2 regions of the Kribbella sp. NPDC031520 genome follow, and region 2 is predicted to be linked to the other one. Evidence: riboswitches for the same ligand, from Rfam matches in the RefSeq annotation. Region 2 holds a riboswitch; the other holds the start of a gene.

Region 1 (9,772 bases), on a different contig from region 2:
GCGGCAGGAACGGCGCCCCGATCCGCGGACCGCCGAGCAGGGCGATCAGGACCAGTACGAGGTATCCGCCGACCACGACGCTCACGCCGGCGGCGACCTGACGGCGGCGCCGGGAAACCCTGGCGGACATCGGATTCACAAGTCCCGCAGAGTATCGGGTCGCCAGGCGTTTCAAACAGCCCTTGGAAGAAATTCCACACCAGGACTTGAAAGTCTAGTAATGAACAACCGAATACGCAGTCGTAGCAATGCGGTGGGTCACCTGATTGCTCAGGTCAACGTCTGCAACCCGACCACCGACAGCAACCGGAGCTTCTCAGCGGCCTCGGTGTTCGGGGCGGCGGTGTAGACGACCATCCGCAGATCGCTCCCCGGTACGGCGAGGATGTCGCAGTCGATGTCGAAGGTACCGACCACCGGGTGCCGGATCAGCTTGCGCTCCGACTGGTGGAACCCGATCACCGGCTGGTCCCACAGCTGGGCGAACTCCTCGTACCCGGTCCGCAGGTCGTCGATCATCGCGCGCAGGTCCGGGTCGTGCGGGTACCGGGCGAGGGACGCGCGCAGGTCGGTGACCATCGCGATCCGGAAGTTCCGCGCCTGCTCCGGCGTCTGCAGGAGGCGGTCGCTGGGCGCGACGAAGTGCCGGTAGATGATGTTCCGCTGCCGCCCGTGCCACGCTGACGGGTCGCCGGCCATCGCGGCGAACAACGGGTTCCAGGTGATGATCGTCCAGGCCGCGTCGCAGACGCACAGCGGTGCGCCGTCCAACTGGTCCACGATCCGTTGCACCCCGGGTGGGATGTACGCCGAGATCCGCCCGGACGACGGTTCCACCTCGCCGGCCAGCACGAACAGATGGTTGCGCTCGGCATCGGACAGCCGGAGCGCCCGGGCCAGCGCGGTCAGTACCTGTGCCGACGGCGAGTCCGACCGCCCCTGCTCCAGCCGCACGATGTAGTCGACCGACAACCCGGCGAGCAACGCCAGTTCCTCACGCCGCAACCCGGGCGCGCGCCGGTTCCCGCCGGCCGGCAGCCCGACCTCCGAAGGAGCCACCCGATCCCGCCAGGCGTGCAGCGTCCTCCCGAGCTCGCTCATGCTCCCAGTATTACCCGCGCGCCCGGTGACAGCCTGGTACTGCTGTTACCTGGTCAGCACTCGATGACGTTGACGGCGAGGCCGCCGCGGGACGTCTCCTTGTACTTGACCTTCATGTCGGCGCCGGTCTCGCGCATCGTCTTGATCACCTTGTCGAGGGTGACCACGTGCACGCCGTCGCCGTGCATCGCCATCCGGGCCGCGTTGATCGCCTTCACCGACGCCATCGCGTTCCGCTCGATGCACGGGATCTGCACCAGGCCCCCGACCGGGTCGCAGGTCAGCCCGAGGTTATGCTCCATCGCGATCTCGGCAGCGTTCTCGACCTGCTGTGGCGTACCACCGAGCACCTCGCACAGACCGGCCGCGGCCATCGAGCAGGCGGAGCCGACCTCACCCTGGCAGCCGACCTCGGCACCGGAGATCGACGCGTTCTCCTTGTACAGCACGCCGATCGCGCCGGCGGTCAGCAGGAACCGTACGGCCCCGTCCTCGGTCGCCCCGGGTACGAAGCGCCGGTAGTAGTGCAGTACGGCGGGAATGATGCCTGCGGCACCGTTCGTCGGCGCGGTGACGATCCGGCCGCCGGACGCGTTCTGCTCGTTGACCGCGAGCGCGAACAGGTTCACCCAGTCCATCACCTTGAGCGGGTCCACCGACCACGGGTCCTGGCTGAGCTTCTTGTGCAGGGCGTGCGCGCGCCGCGGCACCTTCAGGCCGCCGGGCAGGATGCCTTCGGTCTCGCAGCCCTCGCGGACGCAGTCCTGCATCACCTGCCAGATGTGCAGCAGCCCGGCGCGGATCTCGGCCTCGGTCCGCCAGGCGAGCTCGTTCGCCAGCATCACCTCGCTGATCGACAGCTGCGACTCGCGGCACCGGTCGAGCAGCTCGGCGCCGGTGGTGAACGGGTACTTCAGCGGGGTGGTGTCCAGTACGATCCGGTCCCCCGCGGCGGCGTTCTCGTCGACGACGAAGCCGCCGCCGACCGAGTAGTACGTACGTTCCCGCAGTACGGCGCCGTCGGCGCCGCGGGCGACGAAGATCATCCCGTTCGGGTGGTACGGCAGCGCCTTGCGCCGGTGCATCACCAGGTCGGTGTTCTCGTCGAACGTGATCTCGTGGCTGCCGGCCAGCAGGATCCGGCCGCGCTCGCGGATCGTCTCGACGCGGGCGTCGACCGAGTGTGTGGCCACGGTCTCCGGGTCGGCGCCCTCGAGACCGAGGAGCACCGCCTTGTTGCTGCCGTGCCCGTGGCCGGTCGCCCCGAGCGATCCGAACAGCTGCGCCTCGACGGTCGCCGTCGCGCCCAGCAGGCCGTCGGCGGCGAGGCCGAGTGCGAAGGTCCGGGCGGCGCGCATCGGACCCACGGTGTGGGAGCTCGACGGGCCGATCCCGATACTGAACAGGTCGAAGACACTGATCGCCATCGTGTGGAGGTTCCTTCCGGTCGCCGTTGACCGTTTGGTGTCCTCCCCACTCTGTTGGGCGGATGCCCTCCAGAGGTGCCTCGCCCGCGCGGTGAAGGTGCCTGAGAGATTCTTGGGGAGAGTTGCTCCTACGGCGCCCGGGTTCCGAAAGCTGGCCGGCCCGGGTCTCTCCCGCACGGGTTCATGCGGCTGTTGTACTGACTGACGTTGTGGACGGTACGGCGGTCTGCCGGGCGCCGTCAATCCGGCCGGGTTCGGGTCCGCGGGGCGTGCCGAAGCGCGGCGGCACCTGCGCCGCCGTACCCGGGCCTGATCGGTCAGACCGGGACGCCGGTGATTTCCAGCACCCGGTCCAGCTGATCACCGCGGACCAGCCGACCGGACATCAGCTGGAGCTCGGTGCAGGCGGTCTTCAAGGCCTGTGCTTGGCTCCGGCAGTTGTCGACGAACCAGAACGGATCGTCCGGTTGCGGATCGTCAGCGTCGTCGATGTCGGCGTACCAGTGCCGGTCGCCGCAGTTCATTACGCGCACCCGTAGATTCATGATGACTACTCCCCGTACCCAGGGATCTGGGTCCCCCTTGGCCCCAGTTGAGGCTGCCTCGGCTTGGCGCGTGGTACGCGGCCCCCCACAGCCACGCGCCGAGCCGAGATCAGCCCTCCCCCGTCTACTACATCGTGCGCTTGCGGCGAATGTTACTGTTCGTGACCGGTAATTTTGATTACTTTCCGAGGTGGGAGCGGGTCCACTGCTCGAGGCCGTCGGTGGTGATCGGCAGCGCCTCGGTGAGGATCTCCAGCCGGTCCTCGTGCACCACCACGTTGTCCTCGATCCGGATGCCGATCCCGCGCAGCTCCGGCGGCACGGTCTCGTCGTTGGGGTGGAAGTACAGGCCCGGCTCGACCGCGAGCGCCATGCCGGCCTCGATGGTGCCGGCGAAGTACGCCTCCGGCCGGGACGCGTCGCAGTCGTGGACGTCGAGGCCGATGTAGTGGCCGGTGCCGCAGACGATGTACCGGCGGTGGTGCTGACCGTCCGGGCCGAGCAGCTCGTCGATGGACGCGTCCAGCAGACCCCAGTCCCGCAGGCCCTCGGCCAGGACGCGGAGCGCCTCGTGCTGGAAGGCGCGGTACGGCGCCCCGACCTTGACGGCGTCGAGCGACGCGAGCTGGGCCTTGTGCACCAGGTCGTGCACCTGCCGCTGCGCCGCGGTGTACTCACCGGTGGCCGGGAAGGTCCGGGTCACGTCGGCGGTGTAGAGCGTACGGGTCTCGACGCCGGCGTCCAGCAGGATCACGTCACCCTCGTTCACCGGGCCGTCGTTGCGGACCCAGTGCAGCACCGGCGCGTGGTTGCCAGCAGCAACGATCGACGCGTAGCCGACGCCGTTGCCGGCGGTCCGCGCGCGCCGGTCGAAGGTGCCCTGCAGCCAGCGCTCGCCGCCGCCACGGATCGCCTCGGGCAGCTCGCTCGCGACGTCGCCGAACGCCTGCACGCTGACCGCGACGGCCTCGCGCAGTTGGTCGAGCTCCCAGTCGTCCTTGATCCGACGCAGCTCGGCGAGGGTCTGGCGGAGCGCGTTGCCGTCGGTGGGCGACGTACGGACGAGCGCGTCGAGCATCGGCTCGACCCCCGGGACCGACAACATGAACGGAACAGCGCCGCGCACCGCCGCGGGCAGCTCCTCGATCGGGCGGCAGGCGATCTGCAGCGCGTCCGACCAGTCCTTAAGGCCGGGCACCGGGCCGATCCACAGCTCACCGTCGCGCGCGTTCGCGAAGAAGTCCGCCTCGTCCGGGCCGGCCGTCTCGCGCAGGTACAACGTCGCGTCGCCGTCCCCGGAGATCACGAGTACGGCGCCCTCCGCCTGGCAACCGGTCAGCCAGACGAAGTCGCTGTCGGCGCGGAACTGGTAGTCGGTGTCGTTCGACCGGACCGGCGCCCGGCCGGCCGCGAGCGCGATCCGCCGGCCCGGCAGCGCGGCGGCGAGCTTGCGCCGATGCTCGGCGGCCGCCTTGGCGAGCCCCTCCGGCACCGTCACCGACCGGTCGACCGGCCCCCAGCCACGGGAGACGAAGTCCCGGAAACCCTTGGCGTCGATCGGGCGGTAGGACTTCGGCGTCTGGTCGGTTTCGGTCATGACCTGTGCTCCCCTTTGCTGCTGACGGTTTGACTCATCAACTCAGGTTGGCGGTTGGCTTTGCAAGCCCTTATCCCGGAAGGCGGCCAGGATGCCCTGCTCGGAGTCGAGCAGGTACTCGTGCAGGTCCGCCGCGGCCTGCTCGTACTTGCGCGCCTCGAGCAGCTCGAACAGCCCGCGGTTGCGCTCGATGTACGGCTCGTGCAGCTCGCGCGGCGCCGCGATCACGTGGAACAACAGCCGCAGCTCGGCCAGCAGCCGGCCGGTCATCGCGTCCATCCGTGAGCTGTCGGCGAGCCCGATCAGGTGCTCGTGGAAGCGCATGTTCGCCGTACCGACAGCAGGCCAGCGATCCGCCTGCGCCGCCGCCTCGGCCGCTTCGACGTCGTCGTGCAGCGGTTCGAGCCGGCTCGCCGGGAGCTCCGGATCGCGGTCGGCCAGGCCGCGTACGACGTCGACCTCGAGGACGCGGCGCAGCCGGTACAGGTCGATCACGTCCTGCTCGCCGAGCTCCGGGACGAACACGCCGCGATGCAGCTTGTAGACGAGCAGGCCCTCGTGGGTGAGCAGCCGGAACGCCTCGCGAAGCGTGTTCCGGCTGACCTCCAGTACTTCGGTCAGCTCGACCTCGGACAGCTGGGCGCCGGGCGGCAGCGCACCCTCGGTGATACTGCGGCGGAGGATGTCCGCGGCCCGCTCCGCCGAGCTGCTCCGGTCCAGCCGCGCGACGTCGGCCGCGACGGTCCGCAGCCAGGCCTGGCGGCCGGTCTCAGTCATCTCTGCATCATCCCAGCTGGGCGGGAAAAGTGGAACAAGCCTCTTGCAGGATTGTTCAACAATCCTTACGCTCAAACGCATGGACCTCAACGCGGACCTGGGCGAGGGCTTCGGTTCCTGGTCGATGGGTGACGACTCGGCGCTGCTCGAGGTGGTGACGAGCGCGAACGTCGCCTGCGGCTTCCACGCGGGCGACCCGTCGATCATGCGCCGGGTGACGGCCGAGGCGGTCGAGCGCGGCGTCGCGATCGGCGCCCACGTCGGGTACGCCGACAAGGCCGGGTTCGGCCGGCGTTTCCTGGATGTGGAGCCGGCGGTCCTGCGCGATGAGGTCGTGTACCAGCTCGGCGCGCTGGACGCGTTCGCGCGGATCGCGGGCGACCGGGTCCGGTACGTGAAGCCGCACGGGGCGCTGTACAACACCATCGGCCACCACCTCGAGCAGGCGACCGCGGTGGTGACCGCCGTCGCGGAGTACGACAAGACCCTTCCGGTGCTGGGACTGCCCGGTTCGGCATGGCTGCGGCTCGCCGGCGAGGCCGGGCTCAAGGTCGTCCACGAGGCCTTCGCGGACCGTGCGTACACGCCGTCCGGCACGCTGGTGCCGCGAAGCGAGGCCGGTTCCGTCCTGCACGACGCGGACGAGATCGCCGCCCGTTGTACGGCGATGGCGACCGGCCAGGCGATCCGCGACCACGCCGGCGGCTCGTTCGTCGTCGAAGCAGCGTCGATCTGCGTCCACGGGGATACCCCGGGCGCCGTCGAGATCGCCCGGCGGGTGCGTGGCGCGCTGGAGGGAGCGGGCGTCCCGTTGCGCCCGTTCGCAGGCTGATGCGGATCCTGCCTTCCGGGGACCGGGCCTTGCTGGTGGAGCTGGACGACCTCGACGAGGTACTCGGGTACTACGCCGCCCTGAGCGCCGATCCGCCGGACGACCTGGTCGACATCGTTCCGGCCGCTCGTACGATCCTCGTCACCACGACCGGCGACCTCGCCACCTTGTCCCGTACGCTGCACGACCTGACGCCGGCCCGCGATCGCCGGGCGACGGGTGACCTGATCGAGGTCCCGGTCGTCTACGACGGCGAGGACCTCGGTGACGTCGCCGGCCTGCTCGGGTGCACCCCTTCCGACGTGATCGCCCGGCACACCGCCGATGAGTGGACCGTCGCCTTCTCCGGGTTCGCCCCGGGGTTCGGGTATCTGACCTCGGTCGGCGACTGGGACGTCCCGCGCAGGACGTCGCCGCGGACGAAGGTTCCGGCCGGTGCGGTCGCGCTGGGCGGCGAGTTCAGCGGGGTCTACCCGCGCGAGTCCCCGGGTGGGTGGCAGCTGATCGGCCGTACGTCGGTACGGATCTTCGACGCCGACCGCGAACCTGCCGCACTGTTCTACCCCGGGCGCCGGGTCCGGTTCGTCGACGCGGGTCGTGGATGAGCAGCCTGACCGTTCTCGAAACGGGGCCGTTGGCAACAATCCAGGACCGCGGACGGGCCGGCCAAGCGGCCCTCGGCGTTCCCGCGTCCGGCGCCTGCGACCGGTCGTCCTACGCGCTGGCGAACCGGCTGGTCGGCAACGAGGTCGGCGCAGCCGCACTGGAGGTCACCTACGGCGGCCTCGTCGTCCACGCCGACAACGACCTCCTCGTCGCCATCACCGGCGCACCCTGCACCGGCGTACCCCTGAACGCCCCGACCCTCCTTCGGTCCGGCGAGGTCCTGCGGTTCGGCGCACCGGTCAGCGGCCTGCGCACCTACGTGGCCGTCCGCGGCGGCATCGACGTACCGCCCGTCCTGGGCTCCCGCTCCACCGACCTGCTGTCCGGCCTCGGCCCGTCACCACTCGTTGCCGGGCAAACGCTGCGGGTCGGTTCGCCAGTGCATCCGATGCCTGGCGTAGATCAGGCCCCCGTACGCCATCCCGCCGCCGGCCAGGTGGAACTGCGAGTAACCCCGGGCCCAAGACGGGACTGGTTCACCGACGCCGGCTGGGCATCCCTCACCTCACAGGTCTATGAGGTGAGCACCAACAGCAACCGCGTCGGCGTCCGCCTCGACGGTGAGCCGCTGGAACGCGCCCGTACCGGCGAACTCGCCAGCGAAGGTATGACCCGCGGAGCGATCCAGATCCCGCCGTCCGGCACGCCGGTCATCTTCCTCGCCGACCACCCCGTGACCGGCGGCTACCCGGTCATCGCGTACGTCGCCTCGGCGGACCTCGACGCCTGCGCCCAGGTCCGCCCGGGCCAGCCGGTGCGGCTGATCAGCTCTTAGTACGGCTGCGCATCTCGTCCCGGAACGACTCCTGCGCACGACGCATGACCGCGAGCTCCGCCGGGTCCGCGAACCGCTCGTGGACCGTGCTCAGGTCGACATCCTCGACATGGGTCTGCAGCCACCAGATGTTGCCCAGCGGATCCTTGACCCGGCCGCCGCGGTCGCCGGTGATGCCGGAGTACAGCAGCTCGGTCACGACGGTCGCGCCCGCGTCCAGCGCTCGCTGGTACGTCCGCTCGACGTCGTCGACGTACACGCTCAGGAACGCGGGCGTGTCCGGCCACTCGGGCGCCGCGTCGAACGTCATCAGCACCGACTCGCCGACGGTGATCTCCGCATGGCCGACGGTGCCGTCCTCGTTCGCGAACCGGCCGGACGTGCGCACCTCGAACGTGCGCTCCACGAACTCGAGGAACTTGTCGGCGCCCTTGGCCGCGACGTACGGGGTGATGGTCGACTTCCCTTGAATCGTCATGCCTTCAGCCTGTCGGAGGTAGCGGACAGGAGGTGTCCTACAAACGTCGCTTGTCCGGGGCGGGTGGACCGGTCAGGATGTGCCGTATGACTTCTGGAACGCCTGGTATCGACAGCACAGTCCCCCCGAGCAGTACCGGATGCGTGGAGTGTTTGGCCGTCGACGGTTGGTGGTTCCATCTGCGGCGCTGCGCGCAGTGCGGTCACATCGGCTGCTGCGACTCGTCGCCGGCTCAGCACGCGTCGGCGCACGCCGCCGAAACCGGCCACCAGATCGTCCGCAGCTTCGAGCCCGGCGAGGACTGGTTCTGGCACTACGGCGAGTCGCAGTACTACGACGGCCCGGAGCTGGCCCCGCCTGTCTCCCGCCCCGAGACGCAGTCCGTCCCCGGCGGCAACGTCCCCGACGACTGGCAGAGCAAGCTGCACCGCTGACCTGGGGCGGGCGTGGCAATCCGTGCGCCGGACCGTACGATCCGGCGCGGCTCTCAGAGGACGAAGCCGGTGGGGAACGGGTCGTCGGGATCTAGGAGGTAGTTGGCGGTGCCGGTGATCCAGGCTCGGCCGGTGACTGTTGGTACGACGCCGACGTGTGGACCGACCGTGGTTTCCTCGACGAGGCGGCCGGTGAAGCGGGTGCCGATGAACGACTCGTTGACGAAGTCCGTGTCCAGGGCGAGCTCGCCCCGCGCGTGCAGTTGCGCCATCCGGGCCGACGTACCCGTGCCGCACGGGGAACGGTCGAACCAGCCGGGGTGGATCGTCATCGCGTTGCGGGAGTCGGCGCCGTTCTCGCCCGGAGCGGTGAACTGCACGTGCTTGCAGCCGTTGATCCCCGGATCGAGCGGATGCACCGGACGATCGGTGGCGTTGATCGCGTCCATGATGTCCAGGCCGGCCTTCAGGATGCGGTCCTTCTCCGCCCGGTCGAACGGGATGCCGAGCTGTTCCAGCGGCAGGATCGCGTAGAAGTTCCCGCCGTACGCCAGGTCGTACGTGACCTTGCCCAGCCCCGGCACGTCGACCGAGGCATCCAGCGCATGCGAGTACGACGGGACGTTCCGCAGCGTCACGCGCTCCGCCCGTCCGTTGCTCACAGCAACATCCACGACGACGAGCCCGGCCGGCGTGTCCAACCGAACCTTTGTCACCGGCTCGGTCACCTCGACCATGCCGGACTCGACCAGCACGGTGGCCACTCCGATCGTGCCGTGACCGCACATCGGCAGGCAGCCGGAGACCTCGATGTACAGCACGCCCCAGTCCGCGTCGGACCGGGTCGGCGGCTGCAGGATCGCGCCGCTCATCGCGGCGTGACCACGTGGCTCGTTCACCAGGAACAACCGCAGGTCGTCGAGGTGCTTCACGAAGTACTCGCGGCGCTCGGCCATCGTCGCGCCCGGGATGACGCCGACGCCGCCGGTGACGACGCGGGTCGGCATGCCCTCGGTGTGCGAGTCGATCGCAGTGATCGTCCGGACGGACCTCATGCCAGTGACTCCACTGCCTTCTTCATGTCCAGCTCCAGCTGCGCGACGTGCTCGGGCACCAACGGCCCGCGTGGTGGGCGGCACG
Region 2 (9,772 bases):
TGATCGCGAACGTACCGACGAACGTCAGCGTGTTGGCGCGCGTCGACGACTCCTGCTGGTCGAGCCCCTGCGCCGCCGACCCGCCGAGCTTGGCGTCGAGCTGGCTGCCCTTCGTCAGCGACTTCGCGTCGTCGCGCAGGATCTTCGCGGCGTCGAGCTGACTCTGCTGGCCGGCATTGTCGGTGTTCATCGAGACCAGCCCGAGTACGTAGCGGCCGTCCTTCGACGGTGGACCAGGCACGACCTGCTCGACCTGGTCGATCTTCTTCGCGCCGAGCGCGGTGGTGATGTTCGCGGCGTCCTTCAGGTCGGCCGGAGTCAGCCGGCCACCGTCGGAACGCTGGTACAGGACGATGGCCGACGGCGTGAACGCGCTCGGGAACGCGCTCTGCTGGAGCTCCGCGGCCTGGATCGACTCGTAGCTCTTCGGCAGGAAGCTGCTCTGATCACTGCTCGACGGCAGGCTCGGAGCGGTCGCAACGACGGCGACCGCGATCACCAGCCAGGCCAGGATCGTCCACAGGGGATGACGGACGGCAACCCGCCCAATGCGATGGAACATTTCCGTCTGCCTCCGGGCAGGAAAGGTCGGTCAGGCGTCGAGGGCGTTGGTGATCTTGCGGATCATCTCGGTCATCGCGGGGCCGGTGCCGCCGCGTTCGGCGCGGGAGCCGGCTTCGACGGCGGTGAGGACGGTGCTGCGGAAGTCGTCGGCGGCGGCCGCGTCCTGGTCCTTGAGCAGGTGCATGGACGCGGTCAGCGCCGGGAAGACCTGGTCGGCCAGTTCGGCGGTGGACTTGCCGTCGAGCTTGAGGCCCTTCTGCTTCTCGTCCAGGGCGTGCCCGACCGGGCCCGTGGCGGAGGCCAGGGCCAGGGAGCCTGCGACGGCGACCTTGCCGGCTGACTTCACGCCGGCGGCGGTGATGAGCGCGATCGCGCCGTGGGCGGCGACGGCGAGCGTGGTCTTGTCGGTGTCGGTGAGAGCGATGGAGTTCGTCATGCAACCACTGTCACCGGGCGTGCTGACACGGTGCTGACAGCGGGCTGACAGCTACTGGCGGCCGTACGGCGTTCTGGTCAGGACGAAGGTGGCGACGGTCAGGTGGCTGATCGTCCCGCCGTCACGAACCACCTGGAGCTTCTCGCCGGCCAGGTAGCCGTCCCGGCCCAGGTACAGGTCCGGGGCCAGCGGCGACAGGCGGGTGGCGAGGCCGCCGGACAGCTGCAGGATGCCGCCGGAGACCGTGATGGTCATCGGCGTGTTGCCCCAGTACCAGTGGCCGAGCAGGTCGGTGCCCTGGGCAAGCGTCGGCTCCGGGACCCACTCCTGCGTGATCGGCGGTTCGTACCGCGCCAGGATCCGGATCAGGTCCGGCGCCAGCGAGGCGACCCGGCCGTACGTCGCGTTGCCGAGCGTGACGGCGCCGATCCGGCGCACCCGGTCCACGAACAGCCCGGCCAGGAAGCCCGGCATCGAACCGGTGTGGCCGATCAGCAGCTGCGGGTCGTCCGCGATCAGCCGCAGGCCGAGGCCGTACGACGCGTTCAGCCCTTCGCGCGGATCGGACGCGACCGGCGTCGCCATCTCCTCGACGGTGTCCCGGCTGAGCAGCTCGGGCACCGGGTCGATCCAGAACGACGCGTACCGCGCCAGGTCCTCGATCGTGCTCCACAACTGCCCGGCCGGCGCCATCGCACCCGAGTCGTGCGCCGGCTCCGGGTCGAGCTGCCCGCTGAACGGGTGCACCGAGAACCCTTGTGCGGCCGGTGCCTGCGGGAAGTACGTCGTACGCCGCATCTCCAACGGCCCGAGGATGCGCTCCTGGACCAGCTCGAGCCAGGACGTACCGCGCAGCCGGGCGACGATCTCGCCGAGCAGGCCGTACCCGAGGTTCGAGTAGTGGTGCCGGCGATCCGCGGGGCCGGCCGCGTGCGTGTCGCTCATCGCCGCGGTCAGCTCGTCGAACGAGACCCCCGGATTCCGCTCCCACCACGGACCCTCGGGCTCCGCGTTCATCCCGCCGCTGTGCGCGAGCAGGTGCCGGATCGTCCGGTCCCCGTACGCGATCCCCGGCAGATGCTTGCCGACGGCATCGTTCAGCGACAGCAGTCCGTCGTCCCGGCACTGCATCACCAGGATCGCCGTCATCGTCTTGGTGATCGACCCGATCCGGTACTGCACGTCCGCACCCGGTAGCGCACCGTCCCCGGTGGCGAACCGCCCCCGCGAACCCGTCCACACCAGGGCCCCGTCCCGCACCACCCCGGCGTTGACCGACGGCAACTTCGACTCCCCCTGCGCCGCCGCCACCTCGGCGTACAAAGCGGCGGCGGTTTCAGAACGCAGGGACATTACTCAAAAGCCTCCGGTGCCGGGCAGGAGCAGATCAGGTTGCGGTCGCCGTAGGCGCCGTCGATGCGGCGGACCGGCGGCCAGTACTTCGACGCGCGGTCCACCGAGCGCGGGAAGGCGGCCTCCTCGCGCGTGTAGGTGTGCTCCCACTTGTCGTTGATCACCGACTCGGCGGTGTGCGGCGCGTTCACCAGCGGGTTGTCGGTGGCCGGCCACTCGCCCGCGGCGACCCGGTCGATCTCGTGCCGGATCGCGATCATCGCGTCGCAGAACCGGTCCAGTTCGCCCAGGTCCTCGGACTCGGTCGGCTCGACCATCAGCGTGCCGGCTACCGGGAACGACATCGTCGGCGCGTGGAACCCGTAGTCGATCAGCCGCTTCGCGACGTCGTCGACGGTGATGCCGGTGTCCTTGGTCATCGGCCGCAGATCCAGGATGCACTCGTGCGCGACCAGGCCGTTCTCGCCGGTGTACAGCACCGGGAACGCGCCCTCGAGCCGCTTCGCCACGTAGTTCGCGGTCAGTACGGCGGCCTTCGTCGCGTCGGTCAGCCCGGACGCACCCATCATCCGGATGTACGCCCAGGAGATCGCCAGCACGCCCGCGGACCCGAACGGCGCCGCGCTGATCGGGCCGACGCCGGACTCCGGACCGGCCTGGTCGAGCAGCGGGTGGTTCGGCAGGTACGGCGCGAGGTGCTCCGCGACCGCGACCGGCCCGACGCCCGGACCGCCGCCGCCGTGCGGGATGCAGAACGTCTTGTGCAGGTTCAGGTGGCTGACGTCGCCGCCGAACTCGCCCGGCTTCGCGAGCCCGAGCAGGGCGTTCAGGTTCGCGCCGTCGACGTACACCTGGCCGCCGTGGTCGTGGACGACCTGGCAGACCTCGCGGACGCTCTCCTCGTACACACCGTGCGTCGACGGGTACGTGATCATGATCGCGGCCAGCCGGTCGGCGTGCTCAGAGGCCTTGGCCCGCAGGTCGTCGAGGTTGATGGTTCCGTCTTCGTTGCCCTTGACAACGACTACCTTCATGCCGGCCATCACCGCGGACGCGGCGTTGGTGCCGTGCGCGGACGCCGGGATCAGGCAGACGTTGCGGTCCACGTCCCCGCGCCCGTGGTGGTACCCGCGGATCGCGAGCAGCCCGGCGAGCTCGCCCTGGGAGCCCGCGTTCGGCTGGATCGACACCTTCGCGTAGCCGGTGACCTCGGCCAGCCAGCGCTCCAGCTGGCCGATCAGCTTCACGTACCCGGCCGCGTCCTCGATCGGCGCGAACGGGTGCACATCGGCGAACTCCGGCCAGGTGACCGGCTCCATCTCGGTGGTCGCGTTCAGCTTCATCGTGCAGGACCCGAGCGGGATCATGCCGCGGTCCAGCGCGTAGTCCCTGTCGGACAGCTTGCGCAGGTACCGCAGCATCGCCGTCTCGGAGCGGTGCGTGTTGAACACCGGGTGCGTCAGGTACTCGGTGGTCCGCGGTACGGCGATCGCGGCGGCCTCGAGCGTGCCGTCGTACTGACCGCCGAAGGACTGGCAGACCCGGGTCAGCGTCGCGACGTCGGTCTTCTCGTCGCAGGAGATGCCGACGTGGTCCGCGTCGACAAGGCGCAGCCAGATCCCGTTCTGCCGGGCGGCGTCCACGACGTCGGCGGCGCGGCCCGGGACGCGGGCAAGGACGGTGTCGAAGAAGTCGTCGTGCACGACCTCGACGCCGCTGGCGCGCAGCGAGGCGGCAAGCTTCCCGGCGTACGCATGCACGCGCTCGGCGATCGCGCGAAGACCGTCCGGCCCGTGGTAGACGGCGTACATCGACGCGACGACCGCGAGCAGGACCTGCGCCGTACAGATGTTCGAGGTCGCCTTCTCGCGGCGGATGTGCTGCTCACGCGTCTGCAGCGCCAAGCGGTACGCCGGCGAGCCGTCGGCGTCGACGGACACGCCGACGAGGCGACCGGGCAACGACCGCTCAAGGCCCGAGCGTACGGACATGAAGCCGGCGTGCGGGCCGCCGTAGAACAGCGGTACGCCGAAGCGCTGCGACGAACCGATGACGATGTCCGCACCGGCCTCACCCGGGGCCTCGAGCACCGTCAGCGCGAGCAGGTCGGACGCGACGGCAACCAGGGTGTCGCGCTCGTGGGCGGCTGCGATCAGCGGCTTCAGGTCCCGTACGGCCCCGTTGGAACCCGGGTACTGCACCAGGAAGCCGAAGAAGTCACCCTCGGGCAGGCCGTCGGTGGTGTCGGCGACGACGACCTCGATGCCGAGCGCCTGCGCGCGGGTCTGTACGACCGCGATCGTCTGCGCGAAGCAGTCCGCGTCGACGAGGAAGCGCTCGGACTTACTCTTCTTGTTAGAGCGGTGCGCGAGCGTCATCGCCTCGGCGGCCGCGGTGCCCTCGTCGAGCAGCGACGCGTTCGCGGTCGTCAGGCCGGTCAGGTCGGACACGACGGTCTGGAAGTTCAGCAGAGCCTCGAGCCGGCCCTGGGAGATCTCCGGCTGGTACGGCGTGTAGGCCGTGTACCAGGCCGGGTTCTCGACCAGGCGGCGGACGATGACCGACGGCGTGAAGGTGCCGTAGTACCCCTGGCCGATCATCGAGGTCGCGACGTTGTTGCGGGCCGCGAGCTGGCGCAGCTCGGTCAGCGCGTCCACCTCGGAGGCCGGTTCGGGCAGCCGCAGCGCCTCGGCGGAACGGATCGAGGCCGGGACCGCGGCGTCGACCAGCGCGTCGACGTCGTCGTACCCGAGGGCCTGGACCATCCTGGCGATCTCGTCCTGGCGCGGACCGATGTGCCGGTCGGCGAACGTCGCCGAAAGCTGGGGGGTGTCGTTCACTAGAGGCTCCGATGCTGACTGTCGCTGCCGGTGGCCTCCCCCTCTGTCACGCTGCTGCGCTTCAGAGTCGCCTGTCACACTCGGTCCATGGGCCTGAGAGGTTCCGGGGAGGAATTGCCCCTTCGGCGCCCGATGAGACGGGACTCTCCCGAGTGCTGTGTACGGCTGAAACGAGGCTACCAGGAATTCGCGAACAGTTCGGGCAGCGGCCTCCGGCGACAACAAAGTCGCCCACTCACCGCGGAGCGAGTCTGCAGTGAGTGGGCGAACAAAGGAAGCTGTGTCAGCCGGTCATCCGTGCGCGGCGGCGGGCGGCGAGTTCGTCGCCGGCGTGCCCGTCGGCGCCGTCTTCGTCGTGGCCGTCGGCCCGCTCGGTCGGCAGCTCGGACAGCGAACCCTCGACCTCGCGCCAGACGCCGCCGAGCGCGATCCCGAACACGCCCTGGCCGCCGGCCAGCAGATCGATGACCTCGTCCGGCGAGGTGCACATGTAGACCGAGGCGCCGTCACTCATCAGCGTGATCTGGGTCAGGTCGTCGAAGCCGCGCTTGCTCAGATGCGCGATCGCGGTCCGGATCTGCTGCAGCGAGATCCCCGCGTCCAGCAGCCGCTTGATCACTTTCAGCAACAGCACGTCACGGAAACCGTACAGCCGTTGCGTGCCCGAGCCGGTCGCCGGGCGCACCGACGGCGAGACCAGGCCGGTACGGGCCCAGTAGTCGAGCTGCCGGTAGGTGATCCCGGCGGCGGCACAGGCCGTCGGACCCCGGAACCCGACGTCCTCCGGCATCGGCCGCAGGTCGTCGTCGAACAGCAGACCCTGGACGCCGGCGGTCTTGGCCGCTTCGGCGTGCGCGTCGGACGCCGACTGCGCCGTCAGATCCGTGTCCCCGGTGCGTGTCACGCCTGAGCCTCCCTGGATACCGACTGGAACGAGTCATCTCCGTGGAGTGACACCACCCCACGACTCCTTCACGGTAAGCCGCCGCCCGAGGCGGGTCAACGACAACCGCATCGAGCCGGGAGCGTGTCGCGACCGCCGTACGAATCGTTACCTAGTCGCTCTTGTACGGCGGGATGCGCGGTCAGCTCTTGTCGAAGTCCTCCGGAGTCACCTGGTCCAGGAACTCGCGGAACCGCTCGACCTCCTCTTCCTCCTGCACCTCGTCGGTGCCGGTGGCCTCACTCTCCGGGATCGGTACGCCGGCCTCGGCGAGGATCTCCTCCGCGCAGAACACCGGGGTGCCGGTACGCAGCGCGATCGCGATCGAGTCCGACGGCCGGGCCGAGATCTCGGTCGAGTCGTCGAACACCAGGATCGCCTCGAAGACGCCGTCGGTCAGGTTCACGATCCGGACCTCGCTGAGCGTGTGCCCGAGCACCCGGATGGTTTCCGCGAACAGGTCGTGGGTCAGCGGCCGGGGCGGTTCCATGCCCTGCTGGGCGAAAGCGATCGCACTCGCCTCGGCAGCACCGATCCAGATCGGCAGGTACCGCTCTCCGCCGACCTCCCGGAGCAGCACGATCGGCTGACTCGAGGGCATCTCCACCCGGACTCCGACCACGTCGACTTCGCGCACGACTCCAGCCTACTCCGAGCCGGAGCCCCGGGTGGGCCCGCGGGGTTCGGCCTGTGGACAAGCCAGGGACGGGCTGGAGGATGAGCTAGGGACGTGGGAGACGGGACCGCACGAGAGCTGTGTGCAGACGCACAGTGAGCGCAGCCAGCTCCGCGGTCTGTTCGGTCCGGCGCGGGCCGGTGACCTGCTCGATCAGGCCGACCTCGCGGTCCGCCGCGGTCCGGAACGCCCGCAGGTGCCGGGGTTCCAGCCCGTACGCCGCCAGCTCGGCCGCGACCTTCGCGATCACGATCGCGTCGCCGCCGTAGTGGTTGCCGCTGGCCACCACCAGGCCGTGGTTCTCCAGCTCGGCCAGCAGTTCGGCGGGTACGCCGGCCGCGGTTCGCAGCTCTTCCCGGGTCAGCCGCAGCTCGGTGCCGGTGGCACCGAAGTCCTCGGCGACCGGCTGACCAGGGGTCTGCGGCAACGAACTCGGCGCGACCGGCGGACCCCCGGCGGACGGCCGCAGCCCGCGATCGATCGCGCCGAGGTGTTCCTTGATCACCTTCAACGGCAGGTACTGGTCGCGCTGCGCGGTCAGCACGTACCGCAGCCGCTCGACGTCGGCGGCACTGAACTTGCGGTAGCCAGAAGCGGTCCGGGCCGGCGTCACCAGCCCCTCGGCCTCCAGGAAGCGGATCTTGGAGATCGTGACGTCGGCGAACTCCGCCTGCAGGAGCTGCAGCACCTCGCCGATGCCGCGGCCGCCGGCCGGCTCTTCGGCGTTCGGATCAGGCCTGGCCACTGGCGTAGTACACCAGCCGGTACTTGCCGATCTGGACCTCGTCGCCGTTGCTCAGCTGGACCTCGTCGATCCGGTCGCGGTTCACGTACGTCCCGTTCAGGCTGCCGACGTCGCGGACCTTCACGCCGTACGCGTCGCGGCGGAACTCGGCGTGCCGGCGGGACACGGTGACGTCGTCCAGGAAGATGTCGCTGTCCGGGTGCCGGCCGGCGGTGACCACGTCGACGTCGAGCAGGAAGCGGCTGCCCGCGTTCGGGCCGCGCTGGACGATCAGCAGGGCGGACCCGGCCGGCAGCGCGCCGACGGCGGCCTGGTCGGCGGCGGTCAGCGGCTCACCGGTCTGCTCCGGTTCCGGCTCGGCGCCGATCGGGGTCAGCATCGCGGTGTCGGTGACGCCCGGCTGCGGCTGCGCCGGGGCCGCCGCGGGGCGGTCCGCGCCAGGCAGCATCGCTCCGCACTGCGAGCAGAACCGGCTGCCCTCGGAGTTCTCGTGCCCGCACTGGTTGCAGAACGGCATGCTGTGATCCTCCCGATCGCCGGTGGTCCGGCGACGTTTTCGATAGACCCCGTATTGACAGTGTGACGTGCTGGAACAAGATGAGGGGACCTCAACCCTCGACCAGCAGTTGAGGTCCGGTAACGCTATCAGTCCGTGGTCAGCTCTGGTCGAGCTGGCCCTTGTAGGCGTCGGCGTCCATCAGGGCGGCCACCTCGGCGGCGTCCTCGACGTCGATGTCGAGCAGCCAGCCCTCGCCGTACGGGTCGCTGTTCACCAGGTCCGGCTGGTCGGCCAGCGCCTCGTTGACGGCCGTCACCGTGCCGTTCACCGGGGCGAACAGGTCGCTCACGCTCTTGGTCGACTCCAGCTCCCCACACGCGTCACCGGCCCGCACCGTGCTGCCGACCTCGGGCAGCTGCACGTACACGATGTCGCCGAGCTGGTCCTGCGCGAAGTCGGTGATACCGATCCGCGCGGGCCCCTCCTCGCCGGCCTTCACCCACTCGTGCTCGGCCGTGTACTTCAGGTCTTCGGGGTACACCTTCGGTCCCTCTTTCTGATTGATAGCGCTGCCTACTTGGTGGGGCTCGCCGCCGGGCGAGCGTAACGATGCTCGTCCGGCGCGTGCAAGGCAGTGATCGACACGCTGTCCAGCTCGTTGACCTCGGCCGTTCCGCCGACCTGCGGACCGGTCACCTCACTCACCAGGCCGCCCGGGAAGTTGGCCGCCTCGGCCAGGTTGTGCGACTCCCCGATCGCCTCGATGACGTACGGCGAGGTCACCTTCTGGCCGTCGATCCGGATCCCCGGTGGGTCGTCCACGAAGTCCGTACTGGCCACCACGCGGACCGCACCGTTGATCTGGATCGCCTCGGCACCGGCGTCACGCAGTTCCTCGATCGCGTCCAGCAGGTTGCTCGAGGTCATCTTGCCCTGCGGGTCGTTCAGCGTGATCCGGACCCCCTGGCCGACGGCCGCCATGGTGCCGGCCAGGATGCCCAGGGTGCGGATCTGGGCCTCGGCCTGCTCGCGCGCGGTCTGGGACTTGTCGGCGCTGGAGGACAGCGAGTTCTTCCGTTCCTCCAGGTCGGCGATCTCGCTCTCCAGCCGGCGGGTGTTCTGGCCGAGGCCGTCGAGGATCGCGACCAGGTCCTCGCGGCGGGCGTTCTGGTACCCGTCGTCGGCGCGGTTCACCCGGACCTGGACGACCGCGACACAGCCGACCAGCGCGAGGACGACCGCGACGATCGCCTGGCCGCGGGACGGTTTGAACCCGGTCCGCAACCGGCGCAGGGCCAGGTTCGGCGTCTTCGGCTTCTTCGGCATCGGCGTGGGCACGTCCGGCGCCGGCTGCTCGGGCTTCGCGTCCGGTTTGTCGTCGCTCATGATCAGGCCCGGAAGATGTGCCGGCGGATCGCGGCCATGTTGGTGAAGATGCGGATGCCGAGCACGACGACCACACCGGTGGACAGCTGCGAGCCGACGCCGAGCTGGTCACCCAGGTAGACGATCAGCGCCGCGATCAGCACGTTGGACACGAACGAGACGACGAACACCTTGTCGTCGAAGATCCCGTCCAGGAACGCGCGCAACGCTCCGAACACCGCGTCGAGCGCGGCCACCACCGCGATCGGCAGGTAGGGCTGCGCCCACTCCGGGACGTCGGGCGCGACCAGCAGGCCGACCACGACCCCGATCACCAGGCCGAGTACGGCG

Evidence for each region. Region 2 has a riboswitch for glycine ahead of gcvP (aminomethyl-transferring glycine dehydrogenase). Riboswitches for the same ligand answer to the same signal wherever they lie in the genome.
Region 1: linked by a shared signal. The riboswitch ahead of ACZ5BU_RS07480 (L-serine ammonia-lyase) and the one ahead of gcvP (aminomethyl-transferring glycine dehydrogenase) in region 2 are both predicted to bind glycine.

Annotation. Positions count from the first base shown of each region.
Region 1 covers NZ_JBVIKS010000001.1:1,493,362-1,503,133, forward strand. The annotation lists gene ACZ5BU_RS07470 (hypothetical protein) at 1-130, opposite strand, end outside; gene ACZ5BU_RS07475 (helix-turn-helix transcriptional regulator) at 271-1,101, opposite strand; gene ACZ5BU_RS07480 (L-serine ammonia-lyase) at 1,155-2,528, opposite strand; glycine riboswitch at 2,608-2,712, opposite strand; gene ACZ5BU_RS07485 (hypothetical protein) at 2,846-3,073, opposite strand; gene ACZ5BU_RS07490 (aminopeptidase P family protein) at 3,252-4,670, opposite strand; gene ACZ5BU_RS07495 (GntR family transcriptional regulator) at 4,713-5,447, opposite strand; gene ACZ5BU_RS07500 (LamB/YcsF family protein) at 5,527-6,279, shown strand; gene ACZ5BU_RS07505 (5-oxoprolinase subunit B family protein) at 6,279-6,884, shown strand; gene ACZ5BU_RS07510 (5-oxoprolinase subunit C family protein) at 6,881-7,720, shown strand; gene ACZ5BU_RS07515 (VOC family protein) at 7,710-8,198, opposite strand; gene ACZ5BU_RS07520 (UBP-type zinc finger domain-containing protein) at 8,285-8,632, shown strand; gene ACZ5BU_RS07525 (proline racemase family protein) at 8,686-9,687, opposite strand; gene ACZ5BU_RS07530 (dihydrodipicolinate synthase family protein) at 9,684-9,772, opposite strand, start outside.
Region 2 covers NZ_JBVIKS010000002.1:809,834-819,605, forward strand. The annotation lists gene ACZ5BU_RS12580 (MMPL family transporter) at 1-562, opposite strand, end outside; gene ACZ5BU_RS12585 (hypothetical protein) at 593-1,000, opposite strand; gene ACZ5BU_RS12590 (serine hydrolase domain-containing protein) at 1,052-2,353, opposite strand; gene gcvP (aminomethyl-transferring glycine dehydrogenase) at 2,353-5,193, opposite strand; glycine riboswitch at 5,265-5,354, opposite strand; gene ACZ5BU_RS12600 (MerR family transcriptional regulator) at 5,477-5,983, opposite strand; gene ACZ5BU_RS12605 (bifunctional nuclease family protein) at 6,279-6,773, opposite strand; gene ftsR (transcriptional regulator FtsR) at 6,859-7,557, opposite strand; gene ACZ5BU_RS12615 (FHA domain-containing protein) at 7,544-8,074, opposite strand; gene gcvH (glycine cleavage system protein GcvH) at 8,214-8,597, opposite strand; gene ACZ5BU_RS12625 (DUF881 domain-containing protein) at 8,630-9,442, opposite strand; gene ACZ5BU_RS12630 (small basic family protein) at 9,445-9,772, opposite strand, start outside.